Regions from separate parts of the Lysinibacillus sp. NPDC059133 genome, predicted to be linked through region 1. Evidence: riboswitches for the same ligand, from Rfam matches in the RefSeq annotation. Region 1 holds a riboswitch; each other region holds the start of a gene.
The links. A riboswitch is a leader RNA that binds a small molecule or an ion and turns the genes downstream of it on or off. The one in region 1 is predicted to bind cobalamin.

Region 1 (5,455 bases):
AATTGGTCATTTGTGCGAGACGATCTTTCACGAAAAGATGTTGCTTATCAAATTGCACTAGCACTTCGCAAAGAGGTTGAAGCACTGGAAAACGCAGGTATTTCCATTGTTCAAGTGGATGAGCCAGCCCTGCGAGAAGGTTTACCGCTCCGAAAAGAAGACTGGGGGGCATACTTAGATTGGGCAGTAAATGCCTTTAAACTTGCCACATCTAGTGTGAAAAATGAAACACAAATCCATACACATATGTGTTACTGTGAATTTAACGATTTCATAGAACCAATTAGTGCACTAGATGCGGACGTTATTTCAATTGAAACATCTCGAAGCCATGGTGAGCTTATCTCTTCACTTCAAGTAAACCCTTATAAAAAAGGAATTGGATTAGGCGTATATGACATTCATAGTCCTCGTGTACCGGGTGAGGAAGAAATACTCGGTATTATGAGAGATAGTTTACAAGTTCTTGAAAGCAATCAATTTTGGGTAAATCCTGACTGCGGCTTAAAAACGAGAAAAGAAACTGAAACAATTGCCGCTTTGGCAAACATGGTGGAAGCAACTAAATCTTTGCGCAAGGAAGTTAAGCAATCAATAACAAGATAACGATAAATTATTTTGTACATTTACTACATCTTCTCTCCTGTAGATTTAAAATAAAGATTGATCATTTGTAATAAAGTCCGATAATTTGTAAAAAGGTTTTATACAATTGCATTGACAAGATGAATTATGACAATTCAACAAACGGGCCATTTTGCGGAACAAGGATTAGAAATCACAGGGGAAAAAGAGTTAGCATTGGTGAATATTTTGTGTACCCTATTTCGGGAATTATGGAAATGATATTTGGAATGTTTTAGGTCATGTGTGAAAGTGGCTTGTCTTAGGAGAGGAGATAAAAAAATGATTGAATTACGAAAAATAACCGGGGATAACATAGATGAAGTAATAGCACTTGAAGTTGGAGAAAACCAGAAAGACTTTATAGAAACTACTAATCTCAGAAGCTTTGCAGACGCTCATATGTTGAACGCAGATGGGATACCAGCGACTCCCATTGCCGTTTATGCCGATGGAGTTGCGGTTGGATTTTTGATGTATATTTATGATACGTTGGATCATGAATCATTTGAAAACGAAATTTTTTACGGGAAGAAGAGCTATTTTATATGGCATATTATGATTGAAAAGAGTTACCAGGGGAAAGGATATGGCAAACTTGCCTTTGAAAAAATGTTGATGGATATTGAAAATATGCCATATGGGGAAGCAGAATATGTAGCCCTCTTTTATAGAACAAGTAATGTCAAAGCTAAAACATTATACGCTTCATTTGGTTTTGTAGATACAGGCATCATTCAGGATAATTCGATGTTGGCGATTAAAAATCTAGATGAGAAAATAACAGAATCCATAGTAGAATAGGATCTCTCTAAAAGAAATGTAAGCTTTCAACGTCTCGACCCATAATAAACACAAATATCCAGAAGAAAAAAACGATTTTGTTAACTCTGTCTTAGCAAAAATATAATATTTATACCGCAATCGGGCGCGATTGTTTTAGAATTACTAGGTAGAAAATGATCAAACTTTATTATAAAAATCGCATAGTATTTCACAAAGAATTAACCCGTTTTGATCAATCATTTTTCAAAGCGAGTTCTTATCATTTAACTTTAAATATGGATTTTGGGGATATTTTAGATCAAACTTTATTCCAAACCAACATCTCAGAAAAATAAAAAAGAAAATCAATTATGCCTCGGATCGGCTTTGCGCTTGCATAAAGCCGATTCTTTGGCATCCACTGAAAGAAGTTAAACGAATGGCCAGGGCTATAGCTCCCTGGCCTTTTTATATTTATCATTATTTTACGTAACATTATTATATTCCAAAAATAAAACTGGCTTGATCAATTGAGCATGTTAATCTTAGTCTATTTTCATAGCATTCTTTTCAAGTTTGAGTGAAAGGTCTTTCACTCAATTAAAAGGAAAATGGGGGTAGTTCCAAGCTGTCCCGTAGCCGTTGCGAGGAGTTTTGTTTCAAATACCATACTTGGGAAGGAGAGGGATGAATATTTATTATAAGTTTTCTTTCTTTATTCTTTTAGAATAAGGTTTTCTTATGCTTTCTTTCAATCTGTCTGTAGATTTTTTATTTTGTATCACGAATGACAGATAATGAGATTAACAAACTATTTTATTCCTTTCTTCATGCTTATTTTGACTTTCCGTTTATTTACAGGTTATACAAGCGCTGATTATGTAAAGGGAGTTACCAAATCAAATGATAACACAAGAAATGGTCTATGAATCACCTAAATCATAGGTAACAAGAATAATAGTTGGCTCTTTCATACTTGTTTTCGATTGACCGTTTCCAACGCAGTTGTTGGCTCATATAAATGTTATAGATTTTCTGCACAACATATATCCTATTCCTATTAAAGTTTTTCATAAAAAGAGTTCGCCCCTACTAAATAAAACCTTTTCTCTTCATGTGAATAATTACCTTTTCCGTTTTACAATCTTTTTTTATGCGAAATAGTGCTAAAAACTGTAGAATAGTTCATTAAAAACGAAAAATAGTTTCTTGTAATTTGTCTTTTCTGAATTTCACCTATATTGATTGTTTTTGAATCACTATGATAAGGTTAATAGACAAATTGAATACGCTAAATTTTGGCGGTTCAAATGGATTTGGTTCCATTTGATTAAAAGGGAAGTTGGTGAGAGTCCAACACTGTCCCGCAACTGTATTTAGGAGTTCAATAACAAGGCCACTGTTTTGGTTGTCAAAATGGGAAGGTGTTATTGTAGCGTTGATCATAAGTCAGGAGACCTGCCACTAATGTAAGCATCAATTGACCTACGAGGATAGGGAGGTGTTAGCTACTGCATGATCTTTGTGAATTCATGTAATTCACTGTTTCTTTGCTCTGTCATGCTTTTGTAGATTAACAACTTCTAAAGGGGTAGAAGTTGTTTTTTTGTTGTTCTTTCGTGTTTGAATGGTAACGCTTACAAGAATAATTAAACAAAGGGGTTGTAATGAATGGAGTTAAATTATTCACCAGGTCTTGACGGAATCATTGCTGCTGAAACAAAGCTATCTTTTTTAGACACTGTAGGAAGTCAAATTGTTATTCGAGGGTATGATTTGATTGAATTATCACAGAGATATTCGTATTTAGACATTGTCTACTTATTGTTACAAGGGGAAATACCAATTACCGAGCAACGAAATGACTTACAGGACAAGTTGAAATCTAATTATCAGGTTCCACTTGAAATTTTTCAAATTTTCAAGTTATTACCCAATGGGACACATGCTATGGATGGACTTAGAACAGGGATTTCTGTTTTAGCAGGCTATGATCAGCATATTAATGATCGTTCTACTGAAATGAATTTGGCGAGAGCATATAGACTTTTAGGTGGTATGCCAAATATTGTAGCGAATAGTTATCGTGTATTAAATGGTCAAGATGCTGTGGAGCCTGATAACAAGCTTTCCTATAGTGCCAATTTTTATTACATGATTACTGGAAGAAAACCAACTGCGTTAGAAGAAGAAATTTTTGATCAATCACTTGTTTTATATAGTGAACATGAGATGCCAAATTCAACTTTTACGGCTCGTGTTATTGCCTCTACACAATCTGATTTGTATGGTGCTTTAACTGGGGCTGTCGCATCATTGAAAGGTAATTTACATGGTGGTGCAAACGAGGCAGTGATGTATATGCTTCTTGAAGCCAAAACAGTAGAAGGCTTTGAAACATTGCTGAAAAATAAACTACAAAATAAAGAAAAGATTATGGGCTTTGGCCATCGTGTATATATGAAAAAGATGGACCCAAGAGCGCAAATTATGAAAGAGGCTTTATACAAATTATGTTTGGAGCAAGGAGATGATCGCTTATATCACATGTGTGAAGCTGGTGAAAAAGTGGTGGTACAGGAAAAAGGATTGTATCCAAATTTAGATTATTATGCGGCACCAGTGTACTACAAGCTTGGTTTGCCGATTGAAATATATACACCAATCTTCTTTGGCTCACGAACGATCGGCTTATGTGCTCATGTAATTGAGCAGCATGACAATAATAGATTATTTAGACCTCGTGTCAATTATATTGGCGAGCGTCATAACCTTGAAGAATTATCGGTATAATCAAATTTTAACAACTCGCCATAGAGCTGATGGGCATTCTGACCAATGTCCATCAGCGTACTAGTATAGCAAATTCATGCATTGAAAGGAAGATATAGATGATTAAAACAAATGAACTATCTAAAACAGATCAATTACTAACTGATATTGCCGAATACGTATTAAATACAACGATTACAAGTGAAGAAGCATACGAAACGGCACGCTATGTTTTATTAGATACTTTAGGCTGTGGCATTTTGGCTTTACAGTATCCAGAATGTACGAAACTTCTTGGACCAGTTGTACCGGGTACGGTTGTTCCAAATGGTACACGTGTTCCAGGAACTTCCTATGTCCTCGATCCAGTGAAAGGCGCTTTCAATATTGGTTGTATGATTCGCTGGTTAGATTACAATGACACATGGCTTGCGGCTGAATGGGGACACCCTTCTGATAATCTAGGTGGCATATTAGCAGTAGCGGATTACTTGAGTCGTGTACGTATTGCTGAAGGTAAAGAGCCTCTTAAAATAAAAGAGGTTTTAGAAATGATGATTAAAGCCCATGAAATTCAAGGTGTACTAGCACTAGAAAATAGTCTGAATCGGGTTGGTTTAGATCACGTATTATATGTCAAAATTGCGACAACAGCGGTTGTGACAAAGGCATTAGGTGGAACGCGTCAAGAAATTATCAATGCATTATCAAATGCTTGGATTGATAATTCAAGTTTACGAACATACCGCCATGCCCCGAATACAGGATCAAGAAAATCATGGGCAGCAGGAGATGCGACAAGTAGGGCCGTGCAATTAGCCATGATGGCTGTAAAAGGTGAAATGGGTTATGCAACTGCCTTATCAGCACCAGGCTGGGGCTTCCAAGACGTGCTCTTTAATAAAAAAGAATTAAAGCTGGCAAGGCCGCTTGCTTCTTATGTTATGGAGAATGTTCTTTTCAAAGTTTCTTTCCCAGCTGAATTTCATGCGCAAACTGCTGCAGAATGCGCAGTGCATTTACATCATGAAGTGAAAAATCGTTTAGATGATATTGAAAAAGTTGTCATTACGACACATGAATCAGCTATTCGCATCATCGATAAAGAGGGCCCACTGAATAATCCAGCTGACCGTGATCATTGTATTCAATACATTACAGCAATTGGGCTGATCTATGGTGATATTATTGCAGACCATTATGAAGATGACGTGGCAGCAGATCCACGCATAGATGACCTAAGAAATAAAATGGTTGTTGTTGAAGAATCACAATATACAATCGATTACTTAGA
Region 2 (5,455 bases), on a different contig from region 1:
CACTCTACCCGATCACTTTCCCACACAAGCGGAACAGTTATCCACTCTACCCGATCACTTTCCCACACAAGCGGAGCAGTTATCCACTCTACCCGATCACTTTCCCACACAAGCGGAACAGTTATCCACTCTACCCGATCACTTTCCTACCCAAGCGGAGCAGTTATCCACTCTACCTGATCACTTTTCCACCCGAGCGGAGCAGTTATCCACTCTACCCGATCACTTTCCTACCCGAGCAGAGCAGTTATCCACTCTACCCGATCACTTTCCTACCCAAGCGGAGCAGTTATCCACTCTACCTGATCACTTTCCCACACAAGCGGAGCAGTTATCCACCTTTCCCGATTACTTTTTCATCCAAGCGTAGTAAGTCTCCTTCTTATCCATAAAAAAAGCTGCCCTTGATAAAGGACAGCTCCAAAATACTATTTTTCGATATAAACTATTTAAATGACTCAGGATATACCGCTTTTGCTATTAACTCAACAGCTTCACCAATACGTGGACCTGGACGGTTTGAAATATCAGTATCAATATAGTAAACAGCTTTATTTTGAATGGCCGTGATTGAATTCCATCCATCACGAGAAAGAATTTCTTCCGCTGAGTTTTTCACATTGTCTACTGTTGTTAAAATGACTTCTGGATTTTTCGCAATGACATCTTCCTCAGATACCTGTGCCCAGCTTTCAAGGTCAGCAAAAACGTTGTTCACATGTGCAGCATTTAAAATCTCTTGTTGGAATGTATCAGAACCAGCTGTATAGATGACTGGCTTTGGACTAATCTCTAAGTAGATATTTTTTTGTTTTTTCACATCTTTAACTTTTGCTTGGACTTCAACAATTTTAGCTTTAATATCTGCATTTAACTTGTCGCCTGTATCTTTGATTCCCATAACTGTTGCGATTTGTTCGATATCCCCATAGACATCATCAAATGATTTAGCTGATTGAATGGCAAATACTTTAATACCCGCATCTTCGAGACCTTTTAAAGCATTTAAATTTTCTTCATCGCCTCCTGTTGTATAGGCAATAACGACATCTGGCTTTAGGGCTAAAATACGCTCACTATTGAATATTGTAGAATTAGAAACGCGCTCAATTTTTTGTGCTTCTTCTGGGTACGTATCAAATTCTGTTGCACCAACGATATTATCGCCAACACCTAGAGCAAATAAAATTTCTGTATTACTCGGTTGTAAGGAAACAATAGTTTTAGGTACTGCAGCAAACTCTACTTCTACGCCACGGTCATCCTTAACTTTATAACTAGTTTTCTCAACTTGTTGATCTTCTTTAGAAGCAGTCTCTTTATTCGTATCTTCTTTCGCCCCACAGCCAACTAATACGAGGGCCAGCATCAGCACAGAAAGCCATTGTAGCTTAAACATTTTCTTCATTTCATTGATTCTCCTTTTTCTTTTTCATCGGGTATGACTTACTAATAAACGGTATTTCAGCAATACCAGCCCGCTGATTCATAAAGACAGCCATTACAAAAAATACATTGGCTAGTAATCCTAAATAATCAAAGAGAATAGCAGGTATTTCCCGTTCTTCAGATACTATGTGCAAAACGCGATATGATTTTTTCGCCTCACTACGGCATAAATGTAATGCAGTAGCAGCCTCTGTTCCTTGAGGTAATACAAAGTTTTGTATTTCCTCCTTAACATGACTAACATAGAAATCATAGCGATCACTGAGCCAAGTCAAATCATCTTCGGTTACCGCTAATTTACCTCGGACTGAGCCATTTACATGGTAAGCCATTGGTAAAATGGCTAGTAAATCATCTGCTACTACCTCTACCGTTTCTTTTTTCACCGCCGCCATTGCTACACCAATATGTGTTGTTAGGCTATCCGTTCGAATTTCAAAATCTACTATCGATGCCTTTTCACGCATAAATGGATAACAAGAATAACGTGCATCTTTTTTCAAATCTAAGTCCCCGCTTTCCTTCGTGAAAAATTCTTACTTTATTAACACCTCGGCTTACATTAGGTGAATTATAAGTGTACATAAAAAAAACGTTGTTCCCACTTCTATGGAAACAACGAAAAATAACATAAATAGTGTCGCCTAGATACGACATAGCCTATGTATTTGCCGCATATTCTCCTAGCTTCCGAAGAGTTATCTATACGTTCAAACAAAGGTCGGTCTCCTGGCTTGTACAGTTCATTCAATCACGTTGTGAGTCATAAAAAACCTTCCCATCGAATAATTCGACAGTGGTATATCTTTATGATTCCTGTACTTACAGTTGCGGAAACAGCTTCGGTTTTTCACCGAATTCCCGATTATGCTATAGTTCAGCACCCTCATTCTGCAAGAATTATTCACTTGTAATGCAGTTTAACATAGATTGATAGGAAAAAATAGCTGTGGAATTTAGAATAAACAAATGACGATGGATAAAAATCATGCAGGTATTACCTTATGCACACGGATATATTCACTGCCCTCATGGGTATTCATCCTGCTCGTGCAGATATTTGTTATGCTTCATAGAGTAAAGCATTTTATTTTTTAATACGTTATAAAAACGATCTCTTAACGAGAGAATTTGCGGAAAATTAGCCAAATAACTTTTACCGGATGGCAGTCTTATATTTCTTTTTGGATTTAACATCTTTCTCTTCCTCAATTAAACGCTGTGCAATGTCTAGTAGTTTTGGGTCATTCGTTGCATCGAATAGCTTTTTAAAGGATACAATAATATCATAGCGTATTAATGTCGGATGCTTTTCGTCTAAACATGTTTGATACCTTTTAGCCAAATATGATACGACTAAATCTCTTTGTACCTGCCCTGCTAAGCCTATTTTCCAAATTGCCTGTAAAGTATGCCTCGCAGTTACTGTTTCTTCATCATACGTTACTGCCCAAATCTTTAAGAAGTCCTCTAATACTCTTTCTTCAGGATCACTTTTTGCTGCCAATGCGCATAAAAATTGTGCAGCACTTGCACGCACATGGCCATTTTTGTATGTAAGTGTCTGAACAAGTTGTTCCCAAACTGAATATGTCCAATCAACTGGTTCCTGCATAATTTTCAATAATTCTTCGTATGATTTGTATTGAATATCACTGTCACGCTCTGTTAAATTACTAAAAAGTTGCAAAATCTCTTTTTCCATGATTCATCCCTACCTTTATTGTTTCAGAACGAAAAAAAATAATGCACTTGTAAGTGTTTTCTCATTTCCCATCATTCGTTACTTTGCTACTACAAAATAAAAGTCTCAAATAATTATAATTTCAAAGCAAGATCCCTAATTGTATATTTCAAAATTATCAGAAGTGAGGTTCAATATGCAAGGAATCCTTTCTTTTAGCTGTATGAAGACATATTTTACTTGTTAGCTTTTTTTATTGGAGGTATCACACACTTATTAGCCTTCGATTTAATACAAGTAAAATACGCAATAACGATGACAATCATAATATGAATAATTGATGTAATTGCTTTTCTCGGCTCCACTATCATTTTTGTAACCGGGACTATAGTAGTAAATATATCTACTTATGTAAATTTATTCATCTTAGAAGTTATTTTACTCATTATTGGTCGAGTAGTCGAGCCTAAATTAATGGATAACCACATCTGTTTGCCTGATAGGTTTACTCATAGGATCTTAGCTATATTTTAATCAGATGGTTTTTAAGGTTAATCTCCAATACCGTCAAATAATAAAAAAGGCTATCTTTGTAATTTCTTTTACAAAGATAACCTTTTTGCTATTTAAATCGTCGATATAATAGTAAGGCTTATTAAATACGACCGAAGCCTACTAGATATTGATTCCACCAATCAAGTGATTCAATGACAACACCTTTATTTTGAGCATCAATCATCGTGTTGTTTCCTAAGTAAATACCTACATGCGCTATACCTGAACCATAGCTGAAGAATACTAGGTCACCTACACGTGCTTCGCTTGCTGAAATACGTTGTGTTGCTAAATATTGTTGTGATGCTGTACGTGGTAAAGATACGCCTGCTTGTTTGTAAGACCATTGCACAAGACCAGAACAGTCGAATCCTGTCGATGGGTTACTACCGCCCCAAACATAGCTACGACCCAGGAATTGCTTCGCAGTTGAAATAGCATCACCTGAAGATGCAGTGCCTGATCCAGAACCAACAACGACTTTTTGTGGTGATTTTACATTGTTAGCTTTGCTACTATTGTTAGCGTTGCTATTGCTGTTGCTATTATCGTTAGTGTTAGTGTCACTGTTATTGTTATTATTGTTGTTTGTTGCTTGTACAACTGGAGTAGCTGCTTGAAGTGCACGTAAACGAGCTGCCTCTTCCTCTGCTGCTTTACGTTCTGCTTCTAAACGCTCTTCTTCTTGCTTCGTTGCAATTTGTGCCTTTAATGCAAGAGATTTCGCTTCATTTTCAGCTTTTTTTACTTCCATTTCGCTTTCCTTTTGTTGAAGCTCTTGGAATTGCTTTTGAAGCTCTTTTTGTTTTTCATCTAATGTTGCTTTTTGTTTCTCTAAGTTAGCCTTATCCGCTTCTTGTTGATCTACTAATTCTTGGTCAGCATCCATTAATGTTTTTACCGCTACGACACGGTCCATTAAATCTGCAAAGCTTTTTGATTCAAGAACAGCATTTAAATAAATGCCCACAGTATTATCTTGAGCTTGGTATGCAGCCATACGATCACTTAAAATCGCTGAACGTTGCTCAATACGTTTTTTAGTATCTACAATATTTGCATCAACTTCTTTAATATCTGCTTGTACTTTGTTAAATACTTTTACTTTTTCATCGATCTCTTTTTGTAGTTTAGTTAATTCTTCTTGTAGCTTTTTAACCTCTGTATCTATTTTAGCTTTCTTATCCATCATTTGTTGAGATGTTTCTTCTGCGTGCACTACGGTTGGTTGAACTGTATTAAATAATAAGCCGCCAGCTAGTGCTAATGCTAGCACCATCGACTTACGCCATTTATTGCGCTTACCCACGTTATTCTTCCCCTTCACTAGTCAATTTCGTCCTTAGAATTTTAATGTAATCATTGGAACGATTCTTTTATTTAATCTTATATTTTATTAGCCTTTTAAAGTCTAGCACTATTAGCATAACTTTTATACTATTTCGCGCCTTTTTAATGGTTTAGTAAAACTCGCAACATTCTTGTAATATTCATGTAAATTCTAATAAATTCTACAAAATTACGTTTTATTCTACATATCAACGATTATAACTACTTTACCAACAGACCCACTCTTTGTTTTGTAATGTTTTTGTAATATTTCTAGAGAACATTTTTAAAATAAAAAAAGGTAAGGGAACATTTCCCCTACCTATAAATAATGTGTATCCATAAACAAGCGCTTCTATTGCTTCATAGAACGCAACGCTTGGATAGAAAGACGTACTAAAAGAATGGCACACAAAAATAATCCTAAGTATGCGGCTG
Region 3 (5,455 bases), on a different contig from region 1:
ACGACAAAGTGTAACATGATTTTCCATATATATGCTATACTTTTTATGAAAAAATTTTAAATTGAGATTCTATGTCGAAAATTCTGATAAATAGATAAAGATTTCACATATTGCTATGAAATATTAAAAAAATTGTCACAAATTAAAAAAGAAATATTGAATTTTTTAAATAATAAGATATGATAGAAACAGTTTTCTATTACATTAAACTTCTTTCAGCAGAAGTCTCCCACCTCTATAGGTAGTGAGATGAATGCAGATTTAAGTTACTTTTCAGCGGGTTCCAAACACCTGCTGAAAGAAGTTAAAGCCTCCGGCGGATGTCACGGAATCGGAAATGAGTTCTTTGTACAAGCACAAAGCCGATTCCGGACGCAATTATGCCGAGGCATAATTGATATAATATAAATTCATATAAAACATCCATAAGTGCTTGAATATTTTCAAGATAATAGGGAAATCGGTGAGAATCCGATACAGCCCCCGCTACTGTAATAGCTGATGAAATCGCGGATGCCACTAGTGAAAACTAGGAAGGCGCGAAAGTAAAAGGAAGCTTAAGTCAGGAAACCTGCTTATGTGATAATGCATGCAAACTTTTCGGAGGGAGAAGTTGAAGCGAGAGCGAGTACCCGTATATTCGTTTTTATTTGGCTTCTACTAAACCTTTACTCTTCGACTAGAGTAAAGGTTTTTCTTTTTCCTAAAAGCAAATGAGGGGAGAACAACTATGACAACTTGGAATTTAGAGGGGATGAAAACACATCTTTTTATATGCAATGGTAGTAGTTGTATGAAAAAAGATGCTGAAGATATTACACAGGCAATTCGTGATGAAATACAGTTGCTAGCGCTTGATCAGGAAATACATACAACAAGGACCCGCTGTAATGGTAGGTGTAAGGATGCTTGTGTTGTCATCGCTTATCCTCAGGGGAATTGGTACCGTGTGTCGACAACGGAGCATGCGAAGGCACTCGTACAAGATTTAAATCATGAATCGTTACATAATGAGCATGTTTTTACATTGCGTGAAGGTTTGTTGCAGCGTACAGCGCAAACAACAGCCATTAAAGGTATTGAAAAGGTGAAAGAGGGGTAACAAAATGGCTCAAAAAGGTAAGATTTTCGTAGTTGGCTTTGGCCCTGGAGACTTTAAACATATTACGACTCGTGCTGTGGAAGCACTACAACAAAGTCATATGATTATAGGCTATAAAACTTATGTTGAACTGATTCAGGATTTAGTTAGTGCAAAGTCGATTATTAGTACTGGTATGACAGAGGAAGTTTCACGTGCTCAAGAAGCGGTGCGTCAAGCAGAGGCTGGAAGTATCGTATCGGTCATTTCCAGTGGGGATGCCGGGGTTTATGGAATGGCAGGATTAGTGTATGAGGTATTAATCGAGCTAGGCTGGACAGAAGCAACTGGTATCGAGGTAGAAATTGTTCCAGGTATTTCAGCTATTAATTCATGTGCCAGTTTACTAGGTGCTCCCATTATGCATGACGCCTGTACCATTAGTTTAAGTGACCACTTAACACCTTGGAATTTAATTGCAAAACGAGTAGAAGCGGCAGCAATGGCGGATTTTGTTATTGCTCTTTATAACCCGAAAAGTGGACGTCGTACGAGACAAATTGTAGAGGCACAACGAATTTTATTGGAATATCGTTCTCCAGATACGCCGGTTGGACTTGTGAAAAGCGCGTATCGTGACCGTCAGGAGATTACGATGACTACTTTAGCAGAAATGCTTGAACATGATATAGGTATGTTAACAACGGTTATTATCGGTAATTCAACAACATTCTTTTACGACAATAAAATGATTACGCCACGTGGTTATCAGCGTAAATATACACTTGGTGAGGAAAAACAACCGTTACGACCACATCAACGACTTAAAGAAGAAAATGAACCATGGGCGATGAATCAAGAAACAGGAGCAGCACGTAATGATTTTGCGACAGATCCTAATGCCAATCGTATTAAGCCCAGTTTAGCCATAACACCACAACCAAAGCTTAAAAAATCGTCACTTGAAATGGCGACAGCTGCTCTTACTATGGTAAAGGGAACGAGCGCTGTGAAAAGTTCACCTAAGCTTGTTCAACAAAAAATCGAATCCATTTTTGAATTAGCTGTAAGTCCAGGGGTAGCCAATAAATTCTTTACTCCTCAACAAATGATGACGTTAGCTGAGGTCGTTGGTGAGGAAGGGACGATGGAGTATACACCAGACCATCAAATTCATTTGAAAATTCCAACGTCTGAGCCTGAAGAAATTACAGCAAAGCTTCGTAAAGTGGGCTTTTTACTAACACCAATTGGTGACGTACTTTCGTTAAAGGCTTGTGATTTCTGTTACGGAGAAAAAACCGATTCGATTCCATATGCAGAAGAGATTCAAGAAAAGCTTGGTGGTATGGCGTTACCGAAAACTTTAAATATTGGCTTTAATGGCTGTGGTATGGCGTGTTATCGAGCCGTATTTGATGATATTGGCATTGTTTATCGTAAAAGTAAATTTGATGTTTTTATTGGTGCCAAGCCGGTTGGTCGGACAGCACATGCGGCCCAGCCTGTTGTTGAGGGATTAGAACCTGAACAGCTAATACCGCTGATCACCGACATTATCGAAGAATATAAAGCAAATGCACATCCAAATGAACGTTTGTTTAAATACTTCAAGCGTGTGAAAAAGATCCTACATTTTACGTATCAGGATATGTCTTCAAAAATAAAAGTTGAGCCAGCTCCATGCGGCGACTAGTGAGGGGTAATGAGATGAAAGCAATTTTATTTGTCGGCCACGGGAGCCGTTTAGCAGCAGGGAATGACGAGGTACGCACGTTTATCGAGCAAATGACACCTCGTATTGATGATAGCTTTTTAGTAGAAACATGTTTTTTAGAATTCGCTTCGCCAAACATTGAAGAAGGTATTACGAACTGTGTGAAAAAGGGTGCTACAGAGGTGCATGTTATTCCGATTATCCTTCTTCATGCTGGACATTCAAAAATGCATATTCCAGCAGAAATCGAACATGCGCGTGAGCATTATCCGAATATAACGTTCACATATGGTCAAACAATCGGTATCCATGAAGAAATATTTGCGATTTTAGAAGATCGTTTAGCAGAAATCGGCTTTAATGCGGAAGAAGAACATAAGGATACTGCCATTTTATTAATTGCACGAGGCGGTAGTGACCCATATGCAAATGGTGATTTTTATAAAATTACACGTTTGTTATGGGAAAAACTCCCGGTTCAGTATGTAGAAAGCGCGTTTATGGGCGTAACAGATCCTCGTGTTGAAGAAGGAATAGAGCGCTGTGTGAAGCTGGGTGCTAAAAAAGTCATTATGCTACCATACTTTTTATTCACGGGTATCCTAATGGAACGAATGAATGGTATGTGTAAGCAATTTAACGAAAAATATCCTGATTGTGCTATTCAAATTGCCAACTATTTTGGCTATCATGAGCGTTTACAAAATGTGCTATTGGAGCGTATTGAGCAAGCTGTGAATGGCACATCAACAGGTATGCAAGATTTAGAAAATTATCGTGCTTATGCGGCAGTGCACGGACCTGCGCATCATCATCACCATCATGACCACGATCATGAACATGACCACCACCAACACGACCATGACCATGACCATGACCATGACCATCATCACCATGAAGAGGAGCCAGTGAAATGATTTTCATGTTAGCGGGGACGAGCGATGCCAGAAATCTAGCACTTGAACTACAGTCAGCAGGTTATGCTGTGACTGCAACGGTCGTCACTGATTCAGCCGCTTCAAGCCTTGCAGAAGTAGGTCTTCCTCATTTAGTCGGTCGATTAACGGCGGAGGAAATGGCGACGATTATCACGGAGCGAGGATACCATTTAGTTGTAGATGCCTCTCATCCATTTGCTGAAGAAGCTTCAAAAAATGCGATGGCGGCAACTGAGCAAGCAAATGTTCCGTATATTCGCTATGAACGTGCACATGAGCATTATGCCCATCCACTAATTACGGTTGTGAAAGATTATGAGGAGGCTGCCCATGTAGCAGCGGAAAAACGTGGAGTCATTATGCTAACGACGGGCAGTAAAACGCTGGCTACCTTTACAAAGGTGTTACATGGCTTAGAAAATACGCGGGTGATTGCACGTATGCTTCCTCGACTCGATAATATGGAAAAGTGTGAAGCACTTGGTGTGGCACAAAGAGATATTGTTGCCATACAGGGCCCTTTTTCTAAGGAATTAAACGAAGCACTGTTTCGTCAATATGATGTGACATTGATGATTACAAAAGAAAGCGGCAAGGTTGGCTCGGTGGATGAAAAGCTAGACGCTGCCCTTGCATGTGGCATTGAAACGATTTTAATTGCAAGACCAAATATCAAATACGGACAGCAATATTCTACATTTGAAGATGTATTACGAGCTGTACAGAACACACTTTAGGAGGCCATTCAGATGGATTTTAAAACAGATTTCAAACCTTTAACAGTAGACCCAGATAAAATTTACGATTACAGTTTTTCAATTATTGCAGAGGAAATGGGCGAGCATAACTTCTCAGAGGATGAGTGGAAAGTTGTACGTCGCATTATTCACGCTTCTGCTGACTTTGAATTAGGACGTAGCGTTATTATTACACCAGGAGCACTTGAGGCCGGTATTAAATCAATCCTTGCTGGCCGCCATGTCATTGCAGATGTGCAAATGATCGAAAGTGGTTCAGGGAAAAAACGCTTCCAAAAGCATGGTGGCGATTTACACTGCTATATTGCAGATGAAGACGTTTCGATTGAAGCGAAAAAACAAAATACTACGCGTGCGATTATCTCTATGCAAAAGGCATCTAAATTACATGAAGGTGGCATTTATGCAATTGGGAATGCACCGACAGCATTACTAGAATTAATTCGTTTAATTAAAGAAGGCTTAGCGAAACCAGATTTAATTATCGGTATGCCAGTTGGCTTCGTATCAGCTGCTGAGTCGAAAGAAGAGCTACTAAAACTAGAAGGTATTCCGTATATAACAAATGTTGGTCGTAAAGGCGGTAGTACAGTGACGGTTGCCGCATTGAATGCTGTCTCACTTTTAGCGGATGAACAGGCGAAAAAATAGTGGAGCGGAAGCCTAAAAAGGATCCCAAAGACATGCGTCACGGTTATACAACGGGATCCTGTGCAACTGCAGTAACGAAGGCCGCATTACTTGCTTTAATTACAAATGAAGAGCAAGAAACAAGTACTATTCATTTACCGATTGGGCGAGATGCGACCTTTACGATAGAAAAATGTACATTTCAAAATAATGCTGTTAGCTGTGAAACGATTAAAGATGCTGGTGATGACCCGGACGCAACACATAAAGCACTCATTATCGGCACGGTGAGTTGGTCAGATATACCAGGCATTCATCTGGACGGTGGAAT
Region 4 (5,455 bases), on a different contig from region 1:
ATTCTCGATTGTAAAAGTTTCTTTGTATACCAATGCTGTGGCGCGTCAAAAAAATCAAAGACATTCGCCTGCTCGATGAGTTCTCCCTTATACATAACAGCAACTTCATCGGCAATTTCAGCAATAACACCAAGATCATGTGTGACGATAATAATCGCTGCATCGGTGTTATTTCGAATTTGATTGAACAATGATAGTATTTTCTTTTGATTGACTGTATCAAGAGCTGTTGTAGGTTCATCGGCAATATATAATTTAGGTTGCATCGCAAAAGAAAGAGCAATCATAACACGTTGTAACATCCCTCCACTTAATTGGAAAGGATAATATTGCAATAGCTTTTCCGGATTAGGTAAATTTACTTTATTCATTGCGGAAATAGCTACCTGTCTTATTTCTTTTTTATTCATGACGTAATGCGCTTTTATTGTTTCCCGAAAATGCCTTTCTATTGTTTGATTACTATCAAACGCTACCAATGGATTTTGTGTAATCATCGATATGTGCCTTCCTCGGTAATCTCTTAATCTTTCTTTGGTTACAGATGTTAAATCAGTATTTTGATATAAAATTTGGCCCGTCGATTTTGCCATAGCCGGAAGAGATTGCATAATTGCTTGACATAACATTGACTTACCACTACCGCTTTCACCGATAAGCCCTAATATACGTCCTTTATTTGCAGTTAAATTAATAGCAGATAGGATTTCCTGCTCTCCTATTTGCACATTTAAATCTTTGACTTGTAATAAGATTTTTCTTTCCATAGCTATCCCTTTCAATGACCAACTTTCTTGTTATGACCAGATAAAATAGTAAATAATAGGACTACGATGATTATGGCCGCACCTGGATAAAGCATAAGCTCAGGATGTAGTCGAATATACTGTTTGCCCTCACTAATCATCATTCCCCACTCAGGAGTAGGAGCTTGAACACCTAATCCAATAAATGAAAAGCCAGCAATTTCTAAAATGACTTTTCCTAAATCGAAAGAAATAATAGTCAGCATCGGCGCCATTATATTTGGCACGAAATGACGTAGGATTAGCTTCACTCCTGAAGTTCCACTAATTTTTGCAGCTTTTATAAATTCTTTTTCACGAACGCTTATAAATAGGCCTCTTAAAATTCTTGAATAATAAATAGTTTGAGTAACAATAAGGGCCAATAAGACATTTCTTAAGCTTGGACCCAAAATACCTAGTAGTCCAAATGCAAGAACAAGCGTTGGGAAAGCTAATAAAACATCACAGATGCGAATAAATAAATAATCAATGATCCCTCTCTTAAAAGCCACTATTGCCCCGATACATATAGCAAAAAAGCTTGCTATTAATTGAATGAATATAGCTGACCCTAAAGAATAGCGAATACCTAACAGTATACGTGAAAGTATACATCGACCTAAATGATCTGTGCCGAGAGGATATGCCCATGATGGTTCTAAAAACTTCTTAGAGACGTCTACTAAAAAAGGATCATTCGGCATGATCAACGGCGCAAAAAGCCCCATTATCCCAATAAATGTAAGAAGAGATATACTAGTCAATTGTTTACCGTTTAAACTTTTATGTAATTTAATCACTCTACTCTCTCCCCCTCACCATCATTAGCTGCGGGTCAAGAACTCGATGTAATATATCTGTACATAAATTAGCAAAAACATAGATGATAGCAATTATAAGAACATAACATTGCACAACTGGATAATCCCTATTAATAATTGATTCTATTAAGTAGCGACCTAAACCAGGCCAGCTAAATACCTGCTCGACAATAACTGCCCCACCCAATAAATTCCCAAGTGTCATACCAAGCATCGTCGTCAGTGGAATAGCAGCATTTTTGAAGACATGTCGACTGAGAATAACAGATTGTTTTAACCCCCGTAAATGTGCATACTGAACATAATATTTTTGTAATTCTTCTATGACACTTGTACGAATTGCTTGAACAAACAACCCAAGAGTTGGTAATGCCAAAGATACGGCTGGTAAAATTATATGTAACATCGTCCCTTTACCATTTGTCGGGAAAATGCCAAGCTTCAAACTAAATAAGTACAGAAGAAAAAAACCTACCCAAAAAGTTGGGATGGATACACTGATAATAGATAATAAGCCTACAATCCTATCAAATACGGAATTTTTATAAAGAGCACTTATAATACCAAGAGGAATACTAAAGCAAAGAATACATACAAATGCAGCTAGGGCTAATTGAAAAGTTGCCGGTAGTTTTTCTACTATTTCTTGAGCAACGGGTAATTTACTCACAAACGATGTACCAAAATCGAAGTGTAACACACCTTTTAGCCATATAAAATATTGAATAGACAAAGATTGATCAGTGCCTAATTCCGATCGTAGCGCCTGTATTGCTTCTGCTGTCGGGGCGACTCCTGACAGTCTAAGTATGACCTCCGCTGGCTCTACTGGAACAAAACGAATAAATAAAAAGGTCATGATTGAAACTCCTAGTAAAACAAATGGTAATGTAATTACTCGTTTTAGACAAAAAAGCCAAATTGATTCGTACATTTTTTCATCACTTCCCTAGTCTTCATAGTGCAAAAAGAGAGGAGTCATAATAGACCCACTCTCTTTTCATTCTCTTACTTTACATCCATTTGAGCATAAGGAATATCATATTCAGATGCACGGGGGTTAAAATCTTTCAAATATTTATGGTAAATAACATTATTCGTTTCATATGAAATTGGATAAAATAATGCTTGGTCATGGAACATTGTTAAAATATCTTTATACAATTGCACACGTTCCGCTTCATCTGTCCCAATTAATAATTGATGTATTTTGTCATCAATTTGTGTTGCATTTTCTAGGCCTAATTTCGCTTCATAAACACCATTTGCATTCGGTGTTGCTGATTCGTTTGCGAAGCTGTGTGGGTCTGTTGGTGGACCGTTTGTGCGCCAGAAATTAATATCTACTTGATTATCCATTAATTTTTGGAGCCCTACCATTACATCAGCGCCTTCAAGTTTTAATTGAACGCCTATTTTAGCTAATTCCCCTTGCATTAATTCTGCCATGGGTTTTTGGATAGCATCTGTGGCAATATAGATTAAATCTAATGTAAGAGGTTGCCCATTTTTAGAACGGATTTTATCACCATTTTTTAATGTCCAACCTGCTTCATCTAATAACTGCTCGGCTTTTTCTGGATTAAATAGGATTGGTTTTAACTCAATATTGGCATATGGAATAGCATCCCAAAACAGTGTATTGGCAACCTTTTCTGTACCATGGGTAATACTTTCAACCATTTGTTCTTTATTAACAGCGTATTGAATAGCCTGACGTACTTTTAATTCTGCTAAAGGACCAGATTGTGTATTAAAAAGTAATGCACGTGTAGATAAAGGTTCAGATACAGCCGTTTTGTATTGATTGCTGTCTTTTAAGAAAGTGTAGTTATCTAAGCTAATAATGCCACGACCATAAATTAAGTCTAATTCTTCATTTTCAAATGCCAGTGAAATAGATTCTGAATCTGGTATAATTTTCACTTTTACTTTGTCTACTAGTGGCTTTTCACCCCAATAATGTTCGTTGCGGCTAAAAAGTGCATATTGATCTTTTTTATATTCGGTTAATACCCATGGACCTGTTCCAACCGGAGCTTTAATACCTTTATTTGTTGCATCTCCCTCATGGAATCCGTTATCCCCTAAGAAGCGAAATGGTCGCACAAAAGCCAGTTCATTTAATACAGGGTAATAGGGTGCATCTAATTGAAGACGAATTGTATAGTCATCTTCTTTCACAACATCTACAATATGATTCACCATTCCCATCCAAGAGTGTGTATCACGATCTGCTAAAACTGCATTAAAATTACGAATAACATTATCTGCATTAAAGACTGTCCCATCAGAGTATTTTACATCTTGTCTAAGATGAAATATGTAAGCTGTTTTATCGTCAGAAATTTCCCAGCTCTCCGCTAATTTCGGCGATATTGTCCCGTCATCGTTATATTCTACTAATGATTCATATACCATTGCTTGCGCAGTCATTTGGTTTGGTAAATAGGTATGCGGATTTAAAGGCCCTATATCTAGCGGCCAGCCAATTGTTATCATTTTTCCTTCATTATTATTTTTGCTAGAAGTTTTACTTCCATTACCTTCACTCGAGCTTGAACAGCCTGCTAAAATCGTTAACATCAGTATTAGAATGAACGGTAATAATTTTTTAAAAAATATCATTATGATTGCTCCTGTCTATTCTTGGGTGTTAGAAAATTAAAATATATATGTTTCTCCACTATACTTCTAACTTGAAATACAAAGTAATCGTCATTACTTTGCTCTCTCTTTATTTACACCTCACTTTGATGTAAATTACTTAGATTAGAAAAAGGCATAAAAAAAATCCTTATTCCACGTGAATAAGGATAGAAAAACTCATTATTAAAAGCCTTCCATCCATCTCCCTATCTTTCGTAGATCTACAATGAATCATACTACAAGCAGGCATTCTGGCTTATGAATCTTCATTTTGCTTCACCTTCCCGAGTACTTACTCAGTGGTATTTGAAACAAAACTCCTCATTTACAGCTGCGGGACAGCATGGGATTTACACCCATTTTCCTTTAAATTAAGTGAAAAAGTTTTTTCACTCAAACTTGTAATGTTACATATTAAATTTTGTATTAAACATAACACGCTTCAAAGATACACGTCAATTTTATTTTCTGAATATAATAAAGTTTTGCGATTTTTAAACAAAGATATGTATGTATATTCCATCAAAAAAGCCATCTCACACTAGTGAGACGGCCCCATTTCTATTGTTGATGTTTTTTTAACATTGATTCTGTGAAAGGCTGAGATTGTCCCTTTGGAATACTTATTGTTTGCCACTCAGAACCCTTTACTTGCTTAGCAATGCAAACGATTTGACCGACATGTTGTGAATAATGGGACATTTGTCTTTCAATCGCATCTATCACGGAATGTCGTTCTCCCCTTATCGTTACAAACCCTTGTAAATCAGCTTCCGTTAATTTTTGTAAAGCATCTAAAAATACTTGCCAGCCCTTTTCCCATACTGTCATTACCTCTTCTTTTGTCTGAAGGCTATCCATAAATTCATCATCACGATTTCTCGTTGATTTCTCACCATCTGTCGTAAGAAAGTCAGTCCATCTCGATATCATATTTCCACTAACGTGTTTTACAATCACTGCGATACTATTTGAATCTTCATTATACGCCCAGTGCAATTGGGCCTCTTCCAGTTGGTCGAGTGTTTTATCGCCTAGCTCTTTGACACTTCTAAATCTTTTCTGGACAACATTTAAATACGTTTGCGCTACTGTCATTGTTGAACCCCCCATCCCTTTTCTACTATTTTAATATAGACTGAATGAGATGTGTCATTTTGGTAACTAGTTGTTGCCAAAAATAAAGTATTACTTACT

Region 2: another riboswitch for cobalamin. It lies ahead of ACFXN8_RS13875 (hypothetical protein); the one in region 1 lies ahead of mmgD (citrate synthase).
Region 3: another riboswitch for cobalamin. It lies ahead of ACFXN8_RS02285 ((2Fe-2S) ferredoxin domain-containing protein); the one in region 1 lies ahead of mmgD (citrate synthase).
Region 4: another riboswitch for cobalamin. It lies ahead of nikA (nickel ABC transporter substrate-binding protein); the one in region 1 lies ahead of mmgD (citrate synthase).

Annotation. Positions count from the first base shown of each region.
Region 1 is NZ_JBHZDH010000004.1:7,275-12,729, forward strand. Features, by position in the region: gene metE (5-methyltetrahydropteroyltriglutamate--homocysteine S-methyltransferase) at 1-606, shown strand, start outside; gene ACFXN8_RS03345 (GNAT family N-acetyltransferase) at 907-1,428, shown strand; cobalamin riboswitch at 2,675-2,869, shown strand; gene mmgD (citrate synthase) at 3,061-4,182, shown strand; gene prpD (2-methylcitrate dehydratase) at 4,281-5,455, shown strand, end outside.
Region 2 is NZ_JBHZDH010000023.1:52,074-57,528, reverse strand. Features, by position in the region: gene ACFXN8_RS13880 (helical backbone metal receptor) at 446-1,408, opposite strand; gene ACFXN8_RS13875 (hypothetical protein) at 1,410-1,952, opposite strand; cobalamin riboswitch at 2,152-2,352, opposite strand; gene ACFXN8_RS13870 (hypothetical protein) at 2,606-3,154, opposite strand; gene ACFXN8_RS13865 (C40 family peptidase) at 3,789-5,015, opposite strand; gene ACFXN8_RS13860 (ABC1 kinase family protein) at 5,373-5,455, opposite strand, start outside.
Region 3 is NZ_JBHZDH010000002.1:188,546-194,000, reverse strand. Features, by position in the region: cobalamin riboswitch at 411-593, shown strand; gene ACFXN8_RS02285 ((2Fe-2S) ferredoxin domain-containing protein) at 731-1,102, shown strand; gene cobJ (precorrin-3B C(17)-methyltransferase) at 1,107-2,777, shown strand; gene ACFXN8_RS02275 (sirohydrochlorin chelatase) at 2,792-3,715, shown strand; gene cobK (precorrin-6A reductase) at 3,712-4,473, shown strand; gene ACFXN8_RS02265 (precorrin-8X methylmutase) at 4,486-5,145, shown strand; gene ACFXN8_RS02260 (cobalt-precorrin-5B (C(1))-methyltransferase) at 5,178-5,455, shown strand, end outside.
Region 4 is NZ_JBHZDH010000001.1:215,985-221,439, reverse strand. Features, by position in the region: gene ACFXN8_RS01085 (ABC transporter ATP-binding protein) at 1-767, opposite strand, end outside; gene ACFXN8_RS01080 (ABC transporter permease) at 779-1,588, opposite strand; gene nikB (nickel ABC transporter permease) at 1,590-2,543, opposite strand; gene nikA (nickel ABC transporter substrate-binding protein) at 2,618-4,237, opposite strand; cobalamin riboswitch at 4,483-4,676, opposite strand; gene ACFXN8_RS01065 (DUF1572 family protein) at 4,820-5,356, opposite strand.